Regions from separate parts of the Micromonospora sp. NPDC005171 genome, predicted to be linked through region 1. Evidence: riboswitches for the same ligand, from Rfam matches in the RefSeq annotation. Region 1 holds a riboswitch; the other holds the start of a gene.

Region 1 (9,401 bases):
ACCATGAGCGAGAGCAGCGCCGCGGTGCGCAACACCCGGCAGCGTTCGGCGGTGAGCGCCCTGCTGGGCGAGATGGAAGGCTTCCACAGCGCCCAGGACCTGCACGCGATGCTGCGGCAGCGCGGCGAGCGGGTCGGCCTGACCACCGTCTACCGCACCCTGCAGGGGCTCGCCGACGCCGGTGAGATCGACGTGATGCGTCCGCCGGGCGGCGAACACCTCTACCGCCGGTGCAGCGAGGGGCACCACCACCACCTGGTCTGCCGGGTCTGCGGGCGCACGGTTGAGGTGGCCGGCCCGGCCGTGGAGAGTTGGGCCGACCGGGTCGCCGCGCAGCACGGCTACGCCGACGTCAGCCACACCCTGGAGATCTTCGGCACCTGCCCGACCTGCCCGCGCTGACCAGCAGCGCCGCCGCTGGAGCGACGGTCCGGTGGCGTCGGCGGCCGGTCGCGTGCCGGGCTCACGTCACGGCTGCATGGAGCGGGACGTTCGTGGCACGCTGGCCGACGTGAAAATTTATGCTGATCGGTTTCCGACCGCCGCCCGTCAGTTGCTCACCGACCTGCTCGTCGTCGCCTGGGTGTACGCGGCGATCCGCGGCGCGCTGTGGCTGCACGACCTGGTGCAGAAGCTTGCCGTACCGGGGCAGAAGTTGGAGGGCGCGGGCAGTGGCCTCGCCGACAACCTCGCCGACGCCGGCAGCAAGGTCCGTCGGGTACCCCTGGTCGGTGACGAGCTGACCGCGCCGTTCCGGCAGGCCGCCGACGCAGCCCGAGGGCTCGCCGACGCCGGACGCGACCAGCAGCATCTGGTCGACCAGTTGGCCCTCGCCCTGGCCATCGCGGTGCTGATCTTCCCGCTCGGCATAGTGCTCTTCGGTTGGCTGCCGCTGCGGGTCCGCTGGATGCGCCGGGCCGGGTCAGCGGCGAAGCTGGCCGCCGGGCCGGCCGGTCGGGACCTGCTCGCCCTGCGCGCACTGGCCACCCAGCCGCTGGGCCAGCTGACCCGGATCGGCCCGGACGTCGCCGAGGCGTGGCGTCGCGGCGACGACGCGACAGTCGACGCCCTGGCCGCCTTGGAACTGCGCCAACTCGGCCTACGCGGCCGGGGCCGCTAAGGTCGTCGGGTGTTCTACTTCCTCGTCGTCATCGCCGCCCTGCTGCTCGGCTACGCCGCCGTCCTGGTGTCCTTCGTCCGCCGGGGCAAGAAGATCCCACCCGCGGCGTACCTGGCGCTGGCCGGGCTCAACGGTCTGATCCTGGCGGGCGTGTTGGCCTGGGCGGTCTCCCGCTGACCGACGCCGCCGGCCCGCACTCCCCGGCCCGCACGGCGGCCAGTCTGCGCGGCGCGACGCTCACGGCTTCGGGGGTATGCGGCGGCGGAGGTCCTCGGCGGTGGACGGGCCGGGCGACCACTGGGCCACCCAGGGCAGTTCGTCGGACGGGGTGAGCACACCCTCCTCCAGGCCCGCGTAACGGCCGGCGAGGATGCGCTTCGCGGCGGCGGTGTCGACCGAGTCGGTGTTGTCCCAGAGCGCGGCGAACAAGGCGTCCACCCGCACCCGCGCCTGCCGGCAGAACAGGTCGGCCAGCTCGACGTTCTCCGGGCGGCTGTCCCGTTCGGCGGTGGCCCGGACGCAGACCGCGGACATCGCGAACAACTCGGCGCCGATGTCCACCACCCGGCCGAGGAACGCCTGCTTCCGCTCCATCTTTCCCTGCCAGCGGGACATCGCGTAGAACGTCGACCGGGCCAGCTTGCGCGACGAACGCTCCACCTGGCGCAGGTGCGCGGCGAGCGGGCCGAACTCGGCGTACGCCGAAGGGCTCTGCCCCCGGCCCACGGCCAGGGTGGGTAGCCACTTCGCGTAGAAGGCGCCCGCTCGCGCGCCAGCTCGGGCCTTGCGGCCCAGACCCGCGTCCGGGTCGATGATGTCGCCGGCCACCGACAGGTGAGCGTCGACCGCCTCCCGCGCGATCAGCAGGTGCATGATCTCGGTGGAGCCCTCGAAGATTCGGTTGATCCGCAGGTCGCGCATCATCTGCTCGACGGCGGCCGGGCGTTCCCCGCGAGCCGCCAGCGATTCGGCCGTCTCGTAGCCGCGCCCGCCCCGGATCTGGATCAGCTCGTCGGCGATCTTCCAGGCCATCTCGCTGGCGTACAGCTTGACAAGTGCCGCTTCGATCCGGATGTCGTTGCGGTCGTCGTCGGCGAGCAGGCAGCAGAGGTCGAGCATGGTCTCCATGCCGTATGTGGTGGCGGCGATGAAGGAGAGCTTCTGCGCGACCGCCTCGTGCTCGCCCACCGGCCGTCCCCACTGGACCCGGTCGGCGGCCCACCCCCGGGCCACGTTCAACGCCCACTTGCCGGCGCCCACGCACATGGCCGGCAGCGAGAGCCGGCCGGTGTTCAGGGTGGTCAGGGCGATCTTCAGCCCCTTGCCCTCGCCGCCGATGACGTTCTCGGCGGGGACGAACACGTCGTGGAAGCGGGTCAGGCTGTTCTCCAGGCCGCGCAGGCCGATGAACTCGTTGCGCCGCTCGACGGTGATGCCGGGGCTGTCGCCGTCCACCACGAACGCGGTGATCCCGCCGCGACGTCCCTCGGTGGCCGGCACCCGGGCCATCACCACCAGCAGGGTGGCCACGATGCCGTTGGTGGCCCAGAGCTTCACCCCGTTGAGCCGGTAACCCGTGCCGTCCTCGGTCGGCTCGGCGATGGTGGCCAGCCGGGCCGGGTCGGAGCCGACGTCGGGCTCGGTGAGCAGGAACGCGGAGACCTCCCCGGCGGAGAGCCGGGGCAGGAAACGTTGCTTCTGCTCGGCGGTGCCGAACATCTTCAGCGGCTGTGGCACCCCGATCGACTGGTGCGCCGAGAGCAGCGCGCCGATGGCCGGGCTGACCGAGCCGGCCAGCATGAGCGCCCGGCAGTAGTGCAGGTTGCTCAGCCCGAGCCCGCCGTACTTCCGGTCGATCTTCATGCCGAACGCGCCGAGGTCGGCCAGGCCGTGGAACACCGAGTCGGGTATGGACGCGTCCCGCTCGATGGCCTCACCGTCCACCTCGGAGGTCAGGAAGGCGCGGAACCGACCAAGGAACTCCTCCGCGCGAGCCACGTCGTCCGGATCGGATCGGGGCCACGGGTCGATCAGGTCGAGCCGGAACCGGCCGAGGAACAGCTCCTTGCCGAAGCTGGGCCGGTCCCAGGTGGACTCGCGGGCTGCCTCGGCGACCTGCCGGGCCTCCTTCTCGGAGACCTGCCCGGCTTCCGCGGGCAGGGGCGCCGCGGCGTTGGCGGTGGTCTCGGAGTCGGGGCCGTCCGGTGCCGGTCGGCCGTTCTGCGTCGTGGTCACGGCTGCCCCCTCGAAGATCGGTGCGGCTGCGTCGACGTGTGCGACTACTGCCACGCTACCCCCGGTTGTTACCCGGGGGTAGCGCTGCGTGAAGATCGGCGCCGGTCAGCGACCGCTGATCGTGTCCGGGTCATCGTCATCGTCGTCGATGTCGTCCTCACCCCAGTTGCGCCGGGAGAACGGAAGGGCCACCCAGAACGTGAGGAACCAGATTCCAGCCAGGGCGCTGAGCACGAAGGCGATCGGCCGGTCCAGCACGAAGTCGGTGATCAGCAGCACCGCGCTGACCATCGCGATCAGCATGAAGGCGAGGCCGCCGCTGGCCATCCGGTGCGCGAAGCGGACCAGCTCTGGTTTGCGCCCCTGCCGGAACAGCGCCCGGTGGAACGCCACCGGCGAGATGATCAGCGCGGTGGCGGCGGCCGCCGCGAGCAACGCCACGATGTAGACGTCCCGCTGGAACTCCGTGGTCTCGGTGAACCCGTTACTGAACGGCAGGGTGAGCAGGAAGGCGAAGAGGATCTGCACGCCGGTCTGGGCGACCCGCAACTCCTGCAGCAGGTCGGCGAAGTTGCGCTGCCAGCGCTGCTTCTCGGTCTCCTTGGACACGCGCTACCTCCGGTGAGACGCTACTGCCGGCGGTCCCGGCCGCCGGCAACAACGCCAATGCCCCACCCGGCCGAGCGCGAAACAGCTTCACGACATCTGCCGTTCATCTCAGGGACGCAGGTCGGCCGCCGCAGCCCGTGCCCGCCGTCCGGCACCAGCCGAGCGCCAGCCGGACCGCCAGGTCGGTGTGCGCGGTCCAGGGCACCAGGCCGAGCCCCTGCCCGGCGACCGGGAGCAGCACCACGCCAGCGGCGTCAGGACCCGCGGCGGATCCGGCCCGCGTACCGAGCCTCCAGCTCGTTGTTGTGCGCGTCGCCGTCCGGGATGTTCGCCGACAGGTAGACCGGTGGCCGCTCCCCCGCCGCCAACAACCGCGCCACCACCTCCACCGTCACCTGCTGGGCCAGCAGCGCCGCGGTGATCGAGGAGACCGCGCCGACCGCGCCGCCACCGGGCAGGGGCAGCGTGGCGTCGCCGTACGGCGCGCCGTTGTCGAGCACCACGTCGGCCAGGTCGCTCAGCTTGCGCCCGGACGGGTGCCGGGAGGTCATCCGGCCGGAGTGCTGCGCCGAGGTGATCGCCACCAGCCCGTGACCGTGCTCCTTCACCAGCGAGGCGAACTCCACCATCGCGCCGTTGACGCCGGAGTTCGAGGCGAGCACGAAGACGTCGGTGGGACGCACCGGGGCCAACTCGTAGAGGCGGTGCGCGACGGCCGGGTCCCGTTCCAGCAGCGGGCCGAGCCGTTCGGCCGGTTCGCCGCCGAGCAGCACCAGGTCGCGTAGCGCGATCCGGTTGGTCGGCACCAGACCGCCGGCCCGTCCGGCGATCTCCATGGCGAGGGCCTCCGAGTGCCCGGTGCCGAACGCGTGCACCACGCCGTCGGCTTGGACGGCCTCGGCGATCAGGTCGGCGGCCCGCCCCACCGCCTCCCGTTGGCTGGCGGCCACCCGGCCGATCGTCTCGGTCACCACTGCCAGGTAGTCCTCGGCACTCACCGTCATACGTCCTCCGTCGCTCGATTGCGGGCCAGCCAACGAACCGCGAAGTCGACCGCCGCCCGCTGGCGCATCAACCTGCCGGTCCCGGTCCCGGTGCCGACCGGCGCGGTGCGTACCGCCCCGGTTGCCTCCAGGTCCTCGCCCAACGCGGCGAAGTCGTCCGCGTCGAGCCGTACGTCCTGCCACCACACCCATTCCCGAGCACCGTCGCCGGTGCGCACTGCGGCACCGAGCCGCTCGCGGGGCGAGCCGGGGCAGCGGTACTCGGCCAGGTGCAGCGAGGTGCTCACCGAGTGGTCCACGCCGAGCAGCAACACGTCGGCGTCCAGGTCGTAGAGACGGGCCAGCGGGGAGCCCTCACCGAGCATGTCGGCCAGGGTGTGCCCGGCCACCACCTGCTCGGCGGCCGGGCCGAGCGCGGCGAACGACACGTGCGGGTGTGAGCTGCGCAGCGCACCCGGCCAGCCGCGGACGGTCTCGGCGAGCACACCCATGAACCGGCTCGGGGTGACCGCCGGGTCGAAGCCCGGCATCTCCGAGCGGATCAGCGGCCACCAGCCCGCCGGCACCGGCGGGTTGCGCCACTGCGCGGGGTCGCTGTTGTCCGGCGTGTGGGTGGGCACGACGATCGTGCCGTCCGGGCCGAGCGCGTCGCGCAGGGCGAGCACCACCGCGTGCGGGCCGCCGGCGACGAAGCCCAGCGAACGCAGCGCGGCGTGCACCAGCAGCGTCGCCCCGGGGCGTACGCCCAGCACGCGCAGCTGCGCGGCGATCGAGCGACGGCTGCCCGGCCCGCTGGCGTCCGTCGTCACGACGGCTTTCCCTCGCTGGCCCGCACGGCTCAGGCCGTTCCGCCGGCTCGGGCCAGGATCGCCTCGGCGAGCGGGGCCGGCACCGCGTCCGGGATCCAGTGACTCACCCCGGGCAGCTGCACGAAGCGGTAGTCGCCGGTGACGTTCGCCGCGCACGCCTCGGCGGCGGTCCGGCCGATGGCGACGTCCCGGTCACTCCAGACGTACGTGGTGGGCACCGCGACCGGGCCGACGCCGGCCAGGTCGGCGCGGGACATCGCCCGGTACCAGTTCAGTGCGGCAGTGAGCGCCCCCGGCTCGCGCATCGGGTCGGCGTACCGGTTCACCCGGGACGTGTCGCCCACCCCGCCAAGCAGCTTGCGCAGCGCTGTGGCGTGCCATGCCAGCAGCACCTTCTCCGCCTTCTCCGGCTTGCGGAACAGCGCGATGTACGACGAGCGGGCCTTCTGCTGGGCGTCGGTGCTCAGGGCGTGCGCCATGGCCGCCGGATGCGGTACGGACACCGCTGTCAGCGTGTGCACCCGCTCAGGGTGCCGGGCGGCAACCGCCCAGGCCACGATGGCGCCCCAGTCGTGGCCGACCAGGTGGACGGCGTCCAGCCCGAGCGCGTCGAGCACCGCCACCACGTCGGCGACGAGCTCGGGGATCCGGTAGTCGGCCACGGCGGTGGGCCGGGCGCCGGGTGAGTAACCGCGCTGGTCCAGCGCGTACGTGCGCAGCCCACCCGCGTGCAGCGTCGGCACCACGTCGTCCCACTCGCCGCTGTGTTGCGGGAAACCGTGCAGCAGCAGGACGGGTACGCCGTCCGCCGGACCGCCGACGGTCACCTCGAACGTGAAGCCTCGCGCGTCAACCCGCATGATCGGAAGCGTACCCAGCCGGCGGCGGGCGGGTCGCTCCCGCAGGTCAGACGGATGCCCTGCTGGGCCCGCGACCCCGGTCGGTGTTAGCGTCAGCGAGACAACTTCATATCCGACAGGGGAGCGCACAGCGCTGAGAGTGCGGGCACGCCCGCAGACCCTCGAACCTGATCTGGGTAATGCCAGCGCAGGGAGTTCGGTCGACCTCCAGCCGCGCCGCAGTCCGGTGCCACCGGACGCGGCGTGCGTCTTCTCCTGGTTCGCACTCACGAACTGGGAGCACCACATGAAATCCACCACCGACACACACCGTTGGCGCACCATCGACATTGTGGTCGCCTCGGTGATCGCGGTCGCCTTCGGCGTCATCTTCTGGGCCTGGGGCCTGGTCTGGAGCGCCACCGAGGGCGCGTTCGCCTTCTTCCCGCCGGCGCAGACGCTGCTCTATGGCGTCTGGCTGATGCCGGCGGTGATCGGCGGGCTGGTCATCCGCAAGCCCGGTGCCGCGCTCTACTGCGAGACCGTGGCTGCGGTCCTGTCCGCGCTGTTGGGCAGCCAGTGGGCCGGCACGGTGATCCCGCAGGGCATCGTGCAGGGCATCGGCGCCGAACTGGCCTTCGCCGCCTTCCGGTACCGGTCGTTCCGGCTGCCGACAGCGGTGTTCGCCGGCGCGCTGACCGGCCTCAGCGCCGCGCTGTTCGACTTCTTCGTCTGGAACGTCGACTACGAGCTGACCGACTACCGCATCCCTTACGCGCTGCTCACCATCGTCAGCGCCACAGTGATCGCCGGCTTCGGCGGCTGGCTGCTGACCCAGGCCCTGGCCAACACCGGCGTCCTGGACCGCTTCCCCGCAGGCCGGAACCGCGCCCTGATCTGACCCCACCCAATGGCGTTGATCAGGAGGTTTGCGTCAACAGGAGCCGATCTTCTGACGCAAACCTTTTGATCAACGAGGTGGCCGGGGGCCTGAGGGCTGGGAGGGGGTGGTCTGGTGGGCGGGGTTTTGCTGCGGGGGTTCGGGTGGCGGCACGCGGGGCGGCGCGCGTGGGCGGTGCGCGGGGTTGACCTGCGGGTCGAGGCCGGAGAGCGGGTTTTGCTGCTCGGGCCGTCGGGGGCCGGTAAGAGCACGCTGCTCAGCGCGCTGGCCGGGCTGCTTCCGGACGACTCCGGCGAGCAGGAGGGCACCGTCGAGATCGACGGGCTCGACCCGCGCAAGGGGCGGGAACGGGTCGGCATCGTCTTCCAGGACCCGGAGACCCAGCTGGTGATGGCGCGCTGCGGCGACGACGTCGCGTTCGGGCTGGAGAACCGGGGAGTGCCGGCCGACGAGATCTGGCCCCGGGTGGACGAGGCGCTGCACCGGGTCGGCTTCCCGTACTCCCGGGACCGCCACACCGCGGCGCTCTCCGGCGGCGAGCAGCAACGCCTCGCCCTGGCCGGCGCGCTGGCCCTGCGCCCCGCCCTGCTGCTGCTCGACGAACCGACCGCCAACCTCGACCCGGCCGGGGCCGACCTGGTCCGGCAGGCGGTCGCCGGCGCGCTGGACGCCGACACCACGCTGATCCTGGTCGAGCACCGGGTCGCCGAGGCCCTGCCGCTTGTCGACCGGGTGGTCGTCCTGGAACCGGGTGGCGGCGTCCGCGCGGACGGCACACCCGAGGCCGTCTTCGCCGCCCACGGCGCCGCCCTGGCCGCCGAGGGGGTCTGGGTGCCCGGTCACCCCATCGCGCCCCGGGCGGCCACCGCCGGCCCCGGGGAGCTGTTGCTCACCGCCGACCGGCTCGGCCTGCCGTCCCGGCTGGGCGCCACCGACCTGGCGGTACGCGCCGGTGAGGCACTCGCCGTACGCGGACCGAACGGCGCCGGCAAGTCCACACTGGCGTTGCTGCTCGGCGGTCTGCTCCGGCCGGGCAGCGGGCGGGTCACCGCGTCCGCCGAGTTGGCCGGCCCGGACCACCGCACTCCCCCGCACCGGTGGCGGGCCCCCGCGCTGGCCCGACGGATCGGGTCGGTCTTCCAGGATCCGGAGCACCAGTTCGTCACCAGCACCGTCTTCGACGAGTTGGCGCTCGGCCCGCGCCGCACCGGTCAACCCGAGGCGGTCGTCAAGGAAACCGTGGCCGGGCTGCTGGAACGGCTGCGGCTGGCCCGGCTCGCCGCCGCCAACCCGTACACCCTCTCCGGTGGTGAGGCGCGGCGGCTGAGCGTGGCGACCGCCCTGGCCACCGCGCCCCGCCTGCTGATCTGCGACGAACCCACCTTCGGCCAGGACCGGCGGACCTGGCGGGAGTTGGTCGACCTCTTCGCCGACCTGCGCGACGCCGGGCACGGCGTGGTCACTGTCACCCACGACGCGGACTTCGTGGCCGCGCTCGCCGACCGCACCGTCACCCTGCACCGCGCCCCGGACCACGAACGATGATCAGCATCGAGCCGGTCGCCGCGCCGGACGCGCCGTTGGCCCGCCGCAACCCGGTGGCGAAGGTCGCCGCCGCACTGGTCTTCTCGTTCACCCTGCTGGCGACCCTGGACCCGGTGGCCCCGGCGATCGCCATCGCACTCGAACTGGCCGTCCTGCCGCTGTTCGGCATCCGCTACCGGGTGCTCGCCCGACGGGCCTGGCCGCTGCTGCTCAGTGCCGCCGGCATCCTGGTCACCCTGGTGCTGTTCGCGGCCGACCGGTCCGGCCGGGTCCTGCTGGACGCGGGGCCGGTGCTGGTGAGCACCGGCGTGCTGCTCACCGCGCTCGGCCTGGTGCTGC
Region 2 (9,401 bases), on a different contig from region 1:
GGTCAGCTCGTGCAGGCCCAGCGACAGGTCGTACATGGCCTGCAGAGTGCCGCTGGTGTACGCCTGGCCGTCCAGCTGGCCGACCACGCTCGCGATGCCCGAGGTCGGGTCGACGGCCTGCCAGGCCACCCGGACGTCCTGGCTGTCGCCGTAGAGCTGGCCATCGGCGACACCGGAGACCAGCAGCGTCGGCTTGGTGCCGTCGATCTTCAGGATCGCCGACTTGAGCGTTTCGACGTTGCCAGCCTTGTCCGTCGAGCGGAACAGCAGCTCGTGCTGCCCGTCACCGGTCACCTCGACCGGCGTCGAGTACGGCGTCCACGCGCCACCGTCGAGCGACCACTCCACCGTCTTGACGCCGGAACCAGCGTCGGTCGCGGCCAGCACGACCGGGATGGTCCCGTTGTGCCAGCCGGCGTCGTTCGCCGGAGCGAACGTCGCCGAGGTCACCGGCGCGGTGGCGTCGATCTTGACCGAGACGGTCTTCGTCGCCTCCACGTTGCCGGCCTTGTCCGTCGAGCGGAACCGGAGCTCGTGCTCGCCGTCCCCGCTGACCGCCACCGGAGCGGTGTACGCCGTCCAGGTGGTGGCCCCGTCCAACTGGTACTCCGTGCTGGCGAGCCCGCTACCGCCGGCCTCGTCGGCACCGGTGAGCGTGATCGTCACCGGCCCGGTGTACCACCCGTCGGTCGGGGTGCCGGAGACCGCCGCCGTGGTCACCGGCGCGGTTTCGTCGGCCACCTCCGTGCTGAGCCGGAAGTAGTCGAACGAGGCGGTCTTCGACGCCGTCTGGTTGGCGCCGAGGGTGAACAGCCCGACCTTCGGGGTGGCCCCGACAGCGCTGTTGGTCAGCGCCGTCAACGCGGTCCAGGTCGTCCCGTCGGCCGAGTACGACGCGGTGAACGTGTCACCGGTGCGGGCCAGCCGCAGGTGCCACACCGAATCGGTCAGGTTGCCCGCCTCGGGCTGCGGGTTCTGCACCACCCCGGCGATCTCGCTGCGGAACTCGATCCGCCGCGTCACCGCCGAGCCGGCCTGGTTGTCCGCGATGAAGTCGAACTTGAGGTAGTTGTCGTCGTCGGCCTGCACGAGCAGACCGGCCTGCTGGTACTGCTCGTTCAGCAGACTGCCGTCGACCTTCGTCTCCAGGGTCCAGTCGCCGGACGGCGCGGTCTGGAGGATGAAGTTCTTCGGCCCGGTGTTGTCGGTGCCGTAGATGTCACCGTTGGGCACGTCGATGCGCAGCGCGCCACCGGTGACCCGGTAACCGGTCGGGTCCTCCCGCAGGATCGCGTCCCACCGGCACTTGTCCAGCGTGCTGCCGGTGAACTCGTCCGACGGGTCGACCGGGCCAGCCGGGGCGTCCGGCGTGACCTGGAACGAGTCGAACGCGGCGTCGACAACAGGCGCCTCGGTGCCTCCGTTGAGCGCGAAGACCCCGATCCGCGGGTTGGTGATGCCGGCGAGCGCGGCCGAACGGCCGACCGGGGTGAAGGTCTGCCCGTCGCCCGAGGCGGACGCGGTCAGGTTCGTCCCGTCGCTGGTGATCCGCAGGTACACGGTGTCACCCGCCGGTGCGGCGGCGCTGTCGGCGGACTCGTTGCGAGGCGTGGCCGCCGTCTCCCGGATGAACTCCACCCGCCGGCTGCCGTTGTACAGCAGGTCCAGCTTGGCGTAGTTGTCGTCGTCGCCGTACACCAGCAGGCCGGCCTGCTGGTAGTTGGCCGTCACCGGGAGCGTGACCTTGGTGGTCATCTCCCATGCGCCGGTCGGGGCCGCCTGTAGCACCAGGTTGGTGGCGTCGTTGCGTGCGCCGTAGAGGTCACCCACGCCGGTGGGCAGCCGCAGCGCGCCGCCACTGAGCGAGTAGAGCTGGTTCTCCCGGATCACGCTGGTCCAGCGGTCCTTGTCGAGGGTGTTGCCGTTGAAGTCGTCCGATCGCGCCCCGAAGCAGGACGTGTCCGGCGCGTCGACCCGCACCGGCACTGTGGCGTACGACTTGGCGCCCTTGCTGTCGGTCACCGTGAGGGTGGCCGTGAAGGTGCCCGGGCTGGTGTAGGTGTGGCTGGCGTCCAGAGTGGTCGCCGTGCCTCCGTCACCGAAGTCCCAGGCGTACGTCAACGGGGTGTCGCCCTCGGCGTCGGTGGCCGTGCCGTCGAAGGCGACGGTGACCGGCGCGGTGCCGGTGGCCGGGGTGGCCGTGGCGCTGACCGTCGGCGGCCCGTTCTCGGTGACACCGCGGCCGACGAAGTCCATCCAGTTGACGTTGAACAGCGAACCCGTTCCGCCGTTCGGGTCGCGGGCCACGAAGTACAGCGAACCGCTCGCGGCACCGGTGACCGGTGCGCTCACGTCCGTGTACGTCTGCCACCCGCCGGTCGCCGGCACAGTGGCCGTGGCGACCACCGGTCCGTCGACCGCACCCGCGCGGACCTCGATCCGACCGCCAGCGGCGGCCGAGGCGGCCCGGAACCGGATCTCGGTGATGTTTGTCAGGTTCGCCGGGGCGAGCGACCACCAGTCGCCGTCCTCGATGAACCCGATGTTCTGCCCGCCGCCGGCGGTGTCGGTGGTGGTCTCCCGCTGCACGCCGGCGTCGCCGCCGCCGGTGCTCACCGGAGCGCGCCCGGTGGCGGTGAAGAACTCGGCCTGCTTGCGCTTGGGCTGCAGCACCTCGATCACCCGGCCCGTGAGCGGGCTGGCCCCGCCGGCGCCACCGTCGTCGGTGTAGGTGGCCTCGAAGACCGCGAACACGTTCGCCTCGGCGCCGTGCCCGGAGGCGAGCGACGTCTGGACGGTGCCGGTGCAGCCGGTGTGCTGCTCCAGCGGGTGGGCGTGCTCGTCGTGACCCAGCAGCACCTGGAGGTTCACCCGGTCACAGTCGATCTCCCCGTCCTCCGGGTCGGTCACCTTGATCGTGTAGCGGACCTGGTCACCCCACTCGAAGAACCCGCCGTCCGGCGGGAACTCGATGGTCACCGTCGGGGACGTGTTGCCCACGGTGACCGGCACGTTGGCCACCGCGGTACGACCCTTCGGGTTGGTCACGGTGAGCTGGGCGGTGTAGTTGCCCGCCGTCGCGTACGTGTGCGTCGGGTTGGCCTCGGTCGAGGTCTGCCCGTCGCCGAAGGCCCAGGCGTAGGTGAGCGTGCCACCGTCCGGGTCCCGGGAGCCGGCGCTGGAGAAGGTGACAGTCAACGGCGCCGCACCCGAGGTCGGGGTGGCGGACGCCGCCGCGATCGGCGCGCGGTCACCGGCGGTGTAGTCGATCCGGTAGACGCCGGAGTTGTCGTTGTTGCCGCCGAAGCCGCTGCCCCACTCGATCAGGTACAGCGCGCCGTCCGGACCGAACTCGAAGTCCATCGGCCGGATCATGCTCATGCCGGTGAGCAGCTGGTTGATGTCCACCAACGACTTGCCGTCGGGGGTCACCTGCATGGTGTACATCTTGTTCTGGTTCCACTCGCCGAGCAGAGCCTTGCCGTCGTAGTACGCCGGCCACTTGCGGGTGGAGTTGAGGTCGGCGTCGTAGCGGTAGACCGGGCCGCCCATCGGGGCGCCACCGCCGCCGATCTCCGGGTAACGCGCGTCACCGGCGTACCCGTAGTCGACGGTCGCGGGCACGACCGGCGGGAGGTTGGTCAGGCCGGTGTTGTTCGGCGAGTTGTTCACCGGCGCTGCGCAGTCGAACTTCGCGCCGCTCGGGCCGGACGGGAACGTGTAGTCGTTGTACGCCTCGTTCGTGCCCGTGCAGTACGGCCAGCCGTAGTTGCCGGGCGTCACGATGTTCCACTCGACCAGGCCACGGGGGCCCCGGTTCGGGTTGTCGGAGTTGGCGTCCGGCCCGTAGTCGCCGACGTACAGCGTGTTGGTCTTCGGGTCGGTGCCGATCCGGAACGGGTTGCGGAAGCCCATCGCGTAGATCTCCGGACGGGTCTTCTCGGTGCCCGGCGCGAAGAGGTTGCCGGCCGGAACGGTGTACGTCCCGTCGTCCTCCGGGTGGATCCGGATCACCTTGCCGCGCAGGTCGTTCGTGTTGGCCGAGGTGCGCTGCGCGTCGTAGTCCTGGCGGCCCGGCCGCTCGTCGAGCGGCGAGTACGAGTTCGACTCGAACGGGTTGGTGTTGTCACCGGTGGCCAGGTACAGGTTGCCGTTGCCGTCGAAGGTCATGCTGCCTCCGGCGTGGCAGCAGGTGTTGCGCTGGGTGTCTACCCGCAGCACCTGCTTCTCGCTGGCCGGGTCGATGGTGTCACCGGTCACCGTGAAGCGGGACAGCAGGTTACGGGTGACCCCGTCGTTCGGGGCGTAGTACAGGTACACCCACTTGTTGGTGGCGAAGTCCGGGTCGAGCCGGATGCCGATCAGGCCGTCCTCGTTGCCGGTGAAGACGTCCAGGTCGACGGCGGTGACGGTGTTGCCGGTGTCCGGCTTGATGATCTGCACGCGACCGTCGCGCTCGATGTAGAAGACCCGCCCGTCGGGGGCGATGTCCAGCTCCATCGGGTTGCTGGTGTTGCTGTCCAGGGAGACCTTCTCGAAGTTCGAGGTCTTCGAGGCGCCGCAGTCGGCGTTCTCGACGCCCGCCGCGGTGCGGATGCCGCCGAGCAGGTGGGACAGGAACTCGGGCTCGGCGTACGACTCCCGGGTGTGTCCGCCGCCGGTGTACCAGGAGCGACCACCGTCGAAGTCCTGACACCAGGAGGTCGGGTGGTCCGCCCCCATCGCGCCGGCACCCGGGGTGTAGCTCTTCTCGTCCAGACTGGCCAGCACGTGAACGTCCGGCCGGGGGTTGGTCTGGAAGTTGTACCACTCGTCGAACCGGGACCAGCGGTCCGGCAACCCGGCCGTTGACGGGTGCGCGTGGTCCTCCACCTTGACCGTGGCCTGCTGGTTCTGCGGGTGGTTGGCGAAGTACGCGCCGACCAGGTCGCCGTACCAGGCCCAGCTGTACTCGGTGTCCGATGCGGCGTGGATGCCGACGTAACCGCCACCGGCCTTCACGTACCGCTCGAACGCCGCCTGCTGGTCGGCGTTGAGCACGTCACCGGTGGTGGAGAGCCAGATCACCGCCTTGTACTTCGCCAGGTTGGCGTCGTTGAATACGGCGCCGTCCTCGGAGTTGTCCACTGTGAATCCGTTGGCGGCACCGAGTTGCTGGATAGCGGCGATGCCGGTGGGGATGGAGTCGTGCCGGAAACCGGCGGTCTTGGAGAAGATCAGGACGGAGAAGGGATCGTCGGCGGCCTGTGCCGCCTTCGGTGCAGCCTGGGCTGCCGGGGCTGCGGCCGGCGCCTCCTGCGGGGCCGCCTGTGCAGGCGTGCCGAACAGGGTGGTCGAGGCCATGGCCAGGGAGATCAGGGTTGCGGTGATGGGTACGCGGGCACGACGAGAACGGGACACGCCGCCTCCTGTGTCGTAGTGACAGAGCTCGCGGGAGTCGGCTCGCCGAAGGCCGTCCCTGATGGAGCCGGTGGTCACACCGTGTCAGGTGCCCCCACCGGCATTTTGTCGAATCGCTGAACAAATTAATTCGGCTCGCTCGATGTCGGGCAAGATGCAGACGGGTAACGGTTCTGCAACGGCGGGCGACATTCCGAACAGGACCGTATGAAGTGCCCATGGATCTTGGTCGTTCTGACGCGGTCCGGCCCACCGGCCGCCGCCGACCCCGCGCCTTGGCAGGCCGGCGGATCTGTCGTACGGTGACACGCAAGTAACCCACGGGAGCCCGGTGTACCGGGCTGAGAGGGGGGCTGACAGCCCCCGACCGTCGAACCTGATCCGGGTAATGCCGGCGCAGGGAGGAGCGTTGCCGTGCCGTCCCTGGGGCGATTGCATCTCATCACCGACACCCGACCCGGTCGCGACCCACTCGCAGTGGTCCGCGCCGCCCTCATCGTGGCCCACGCCGACCTGGTGGTGCAGGTCCGGGTCGAGGATTCCGCCACCGACCGCGAGGCGTACGACCTGACCCGGCGGGTGCTGGCGCTCTGCGCGTCCTACCAGGCGACCTGCCTGGTCAACGACCGGTTGCACGTGGCGCTGGCGGTGGGCGCCGCCGGTGGGCACGTCGGCGCCGACGACCTGCCGGTCGCCGCCGCCCGCCGGGTCCTCGGCCCCACCGGCGTGCTGGGCGCCACCGCCCGCGCGCCCGGCACGGCGAGCGAGGCAGTCGCGGCGGGCGCCAGCTACCTCGGCGTCGGGCCGTGCCACACCACAAGCACCAAGACCGGCCTGCCGGACCCCATCGGACCCGCCGGGGTACGCGCCGTGGTCGACGCGGTCGACGTCCCGGTCATCGCGATCGGCGGAGTGACCGCCGCCCGGGTGCCCGCGCTGCGCGCCGCCGGGGCGTACGGGGTGGCGGTGGTAGGTGCCGTCTCCACCGCCGCAGACCCGGCCCGGGCGACCGCCGAGCTGATCGAGGCCCTGACGTGCTGACCGGCCGGTCTCCGTCACCGCCGTCGAGCGACCGGGTCCGGCCGGACGTGGCAGTGGTGGGGGCGGGACCGATCGGGCTGGCGATCGCCTGGCGCTGCGCCGCGCGAGGGCTGCGGGTGGTGGTGCACGATCCGGCACCCGGCTCGGGGGCGTCGGCGGTGGCCGCCGGCATGCTCTCCCCGGTCGCCGAGGCGTACTTCGGTGAGCGGCAGCTGACCGGGTTGCTGCTGGCGTCCGCCGCCCGCTGGCCGGCGTTCGCCGCCGAGCTGACCGAGACGACCGGAGTCGAGATCGGCTACCGGGCCGAGGGCACACTGATGGTCGGGCTCACCGGCGACGACCTGGCCGAGGCGCGCCGGCTGTGGGCGTACCAGCAGGGGTTGGGCCTGCCCGTGACGCCGCTGCGTCCCAGCGAGCTGCGCGACCGCGAACCGGCGCTCGCCCCGCGGGTGCGCGGCGGCGCGCTCGCGCCCACCGACCACCAGGTCGACCCCAGGCTGCTGGTGCCGGCGCTGCGCACGGCCGCGCAGCGGGCCGGCGCGGTGCTCGTGCCGCAGCCGGTTCGGCACCTGTCCGACGTGGACGCGAGGGTCACCGTTGTCGCCGCCGGTTGCGGGGCCGCCGCGCTCACCGGCCTGCCCGTGCGGCCGGTGAAGGGCCAGATCCTCCGGCTCCGCGCGCCCGACGGCGTCGCGCCGGGCTTCCGGCACGTGATCCGGGGGTACGCCGACGGCGAGCACGTCTACCTGGTGCCCCGCGCCGACGGTGAGGTGGTGCTCGGCGCGACGGTCGAGGAGCGCTCGGACACCACCGTCACCGCAGGCGCCGTGCAGCGGCTGCTGCGCGCCGGGGTCGACCTGATGCCCGAACTGGCCGAGTACGACCTGGTCGAGGCGGTTGCGGGGCTGCGCCCGGGCACCCCGGACAACGCGCCGATCCTCGGGCCGCTGCCCGACCGACCGGACGTCCTGGCCGCCACCGGGCACCACCGGCACGGCATCGTGCTCACCCCGATCACCGCCGACCTGGTCGCCGATCTGGTGCTCGGCGGCGTACCCGACCCGCTGCTCGCGCCGTTGCGGGCCGACCGCTTCGGCGGTGCCGTGTTGGGCGGACCTGAACCGACGATGAAGGGGGACCGGTGGAGTTGACTGTGAACGGGGCCGGGCGCAGCGTCGCTGCCGGCGCGTCCGTTGCGGACCTGGTCGGCGACCTCGTGCCGCAGTCCCGTGGGGTGGCGGTCGCGGTCAACGGCGAGGTGGTGCCCCGGACCGGCTGGCCGGCCCGGACGCTGCGCGACGGCGACCGGGTCGAGGTGCTCACTGCGGCGCAGGGTGGGTGAGCGGCGTGCCGTTCGAGCTGGCCGGGCAGACCTTCACCTCGCGACTGATCCTGGGCACCGGCGGCGCAGCGAACCTGCACGTGTTGGAGCAGGCGATCCGAGCGTCCGGCACCGAGCTGGTGACGCTGGCGCTGCGCCGGGTGGGCACCGCGCCGGGCTCCACCGGCGGTCTGCTGGAGTTGCTGGACCGGTGCGGCGTACGCCTGCTGCCGAACACCGCCGGCTGCCACACCGCCACCGAGGCGGTGAAGGTGGCGCGGCTGGCCCGGGACGCGTTCGACACCGACTGGGTGAAGCTGGAGGTGATCGGCGACGAGCGGACCCTCCTGCCCGACGGGGTGGAGCTGCTCCGCGCCGCCGAGGAGTTGGTCGCCGACGGCTTCACAGTGCTGCCGTACACAAGCGACGACCCGGTTCTCGCCCGTCGCCTCGCCGACGTGGGCTGCGCCGCCGTGATGCCGGCCGGCTCGCCGATCGGTTCGGGGCTGGGCATCGGCAACCCGCACCACATTCGACTCATCCGGCAGGGTGTGGACGTGCCGGTGATCCTCGACGCCGGCATCGGCACCGCGTCCGACGCGGCGCTGGCGATGGAACTGGGCTGTGACGGGGTGCTGCTGGCGAGCGCCGTCACCCGGGCGGCCGATCCGGTGGCGATGGCCACCGCCATGCGGTACGCGGTCGAGGCCGGCCGACTGGCCGCCGGCGCGGGCCGGATCGAGCGCCGTTTCCACGCCCTCGCCTCCACCCCCGACGAGGGAAGACCCGAGCTGTGACCCCGCCGTCAGGGGTTGTCGTGCTGACCGACCGGCTCGTCGCGCGGGCCGGGCTGGAGCGGGTGGTGGCGGGAGCCGTGGCCGGGGGAGTGCGCTGGGTGGTGCTGCGGGAGAAGGACCTGCCCCGCGCCGAACGCGCCGCCCTCGCCGCCGACCTGCGCGCGATCCTCGCCGACGTCGGCGGAACCCTCATCGTGGCCGGCCCCGACCCGCTCGGCGGCGACGCCGTGCACCTGCCCGCCGCCGGCCCGTACCCGCCGCCACCCCACGGCCTGGTCGGCCGCTCCTGCCACCACCAGGCCGAGCTGAACCGCCTGACCACCGAGCACTACGCCACCATCTCCCCGGTCTGGCCCACAAAGACAAAACCCGGCTACGGCCCTCCGCTGGGCCCGGACGGCCTGCGAAAGCTGGTCGAGTCCAGCCCGGTGCCCCTGCTCGCCCTCGGCGGAGTCGAGACACCAGAACAGGTAACCGCCTGCGTCGAGGCGGGAGCCGTCGGAGCAGCAGTCCTGGGCGCACTAATGCGAGCCAAAGACCCCGCCGAAACAGCCGCCACCCTGACCAGCGCTTATGTCGAGGCGGTCACCCCTGAGCTTCTTGAACCCGGCGCGGGGTCAGCCAGGTCCCCACGACGGGGGCTGCGGCCGACCGTGCCCACGCAGGGATCAAGCCTGACCGCCCGGAGTGGGCACGGTCGGCCGCAGCCCCAAACCGTAACCAGGGAAGAACAATGACCCCGCGAACACTGCTGACCATCGCCGGCTCGGACTCCGGCGGCGGCGCAGGCATCCAGGCCGACCTCAAGGTCTTCGCCGCGCTGGGCGCGTACGGCACCAGCG

What was found. A riboswitch is a leader RNA that binds a small molecule or an ion and turns the genes downstream of it on or off. The one in region 1 is predicted to bind thiamine pyrophosphate.
Region 2: linked by a shared signal. The riboswitch ahead of thiE (thiamine phosphate synthase) and the one ahead of ABZU74_RS33300 (ECF transporter S component) in region 1 are both predicted to bind thiamine pyrophosphate.

The regions. Positions count from the first base shown of each region.
Region 1 is NZ_JBEXIM010000066.1:4,604-14,004, reverse strand. It holds gene ABZU74_RS33345 (metalloregulator ArsR/SmtB family transcription factor) at 1-7, shown strand, start outside; gene ABZU74_RS33340 (Fur family transcriptional regulator) at 4-402, shown strand; gene ABZU74_RS33335 (hypothetical protein) at 512-1,120, shown strand; gene ABZU74_RS33330 (hypothetical protein) at 1,130-1,297, shown strand; gene ABZU74_RS33325 (acyl-CoA dehydrogenase family protein) at 1,358-3,355, opposite strand; gene ABZU74_RS33320 (DUF6328 family protein) at 3,461-3,964, opposite strand; gene ABZU74_RS33315 (SIS domain-containing protein) at 4,219-4,968, opposite strand; gene ABZU74_RS33310 (AAC(3) family N-acetyltransferase) at 4,965-5,777, opposite strand; gene ABZU74_RS33305 (alpha/beta fold hydrolase) at 5,807-6,637, opposite strand; TPP riboswitch at 6,745-6,849, shown strand; gene ABZU74_RS33300 (ECF transporter S component) at 6,924-7,517, shown strand; gene ABZU74_RS33295 (ABC transporter ATP-binding protein) at 7,632-9,062, shown strand; gene ABZU74_RS33290 (energy-coupling factor transporter transmembrane component T) at 9,059-9,401, shown strand, end outside.
Region 2 is NZ_JBEXIM010000029.1:36,316-45,716, forward strand. It holds gene ABZU74_RS25820 (ThuA domain-containing protein) at 1-5,400, opposite strand, end outside; TPP riboswitch at 5,711-5,820, shown strand; gene thiE (thiamine phosphate synthase) at 5,815-6,441, shown strand; gene thiO (glycine oxidase ThiO) at 6,438-7,592, shown strand; gene thiS (sulfur carrier protein ThiS) at 7,583-7,783, shown strand; gene ABZU74_RS25840 (thiazole synthase) at 7,780-8,559, shown strand; gene ABZU74_RS25845 (thiamine phosphate synthase) at 8,556-9,296, shown strand; gene thiD (bifunctional hydroxymethylpyrimidine kinase/phosphomethylpyrimidine kinase) at 9,293-9,401, shown strand, end outside.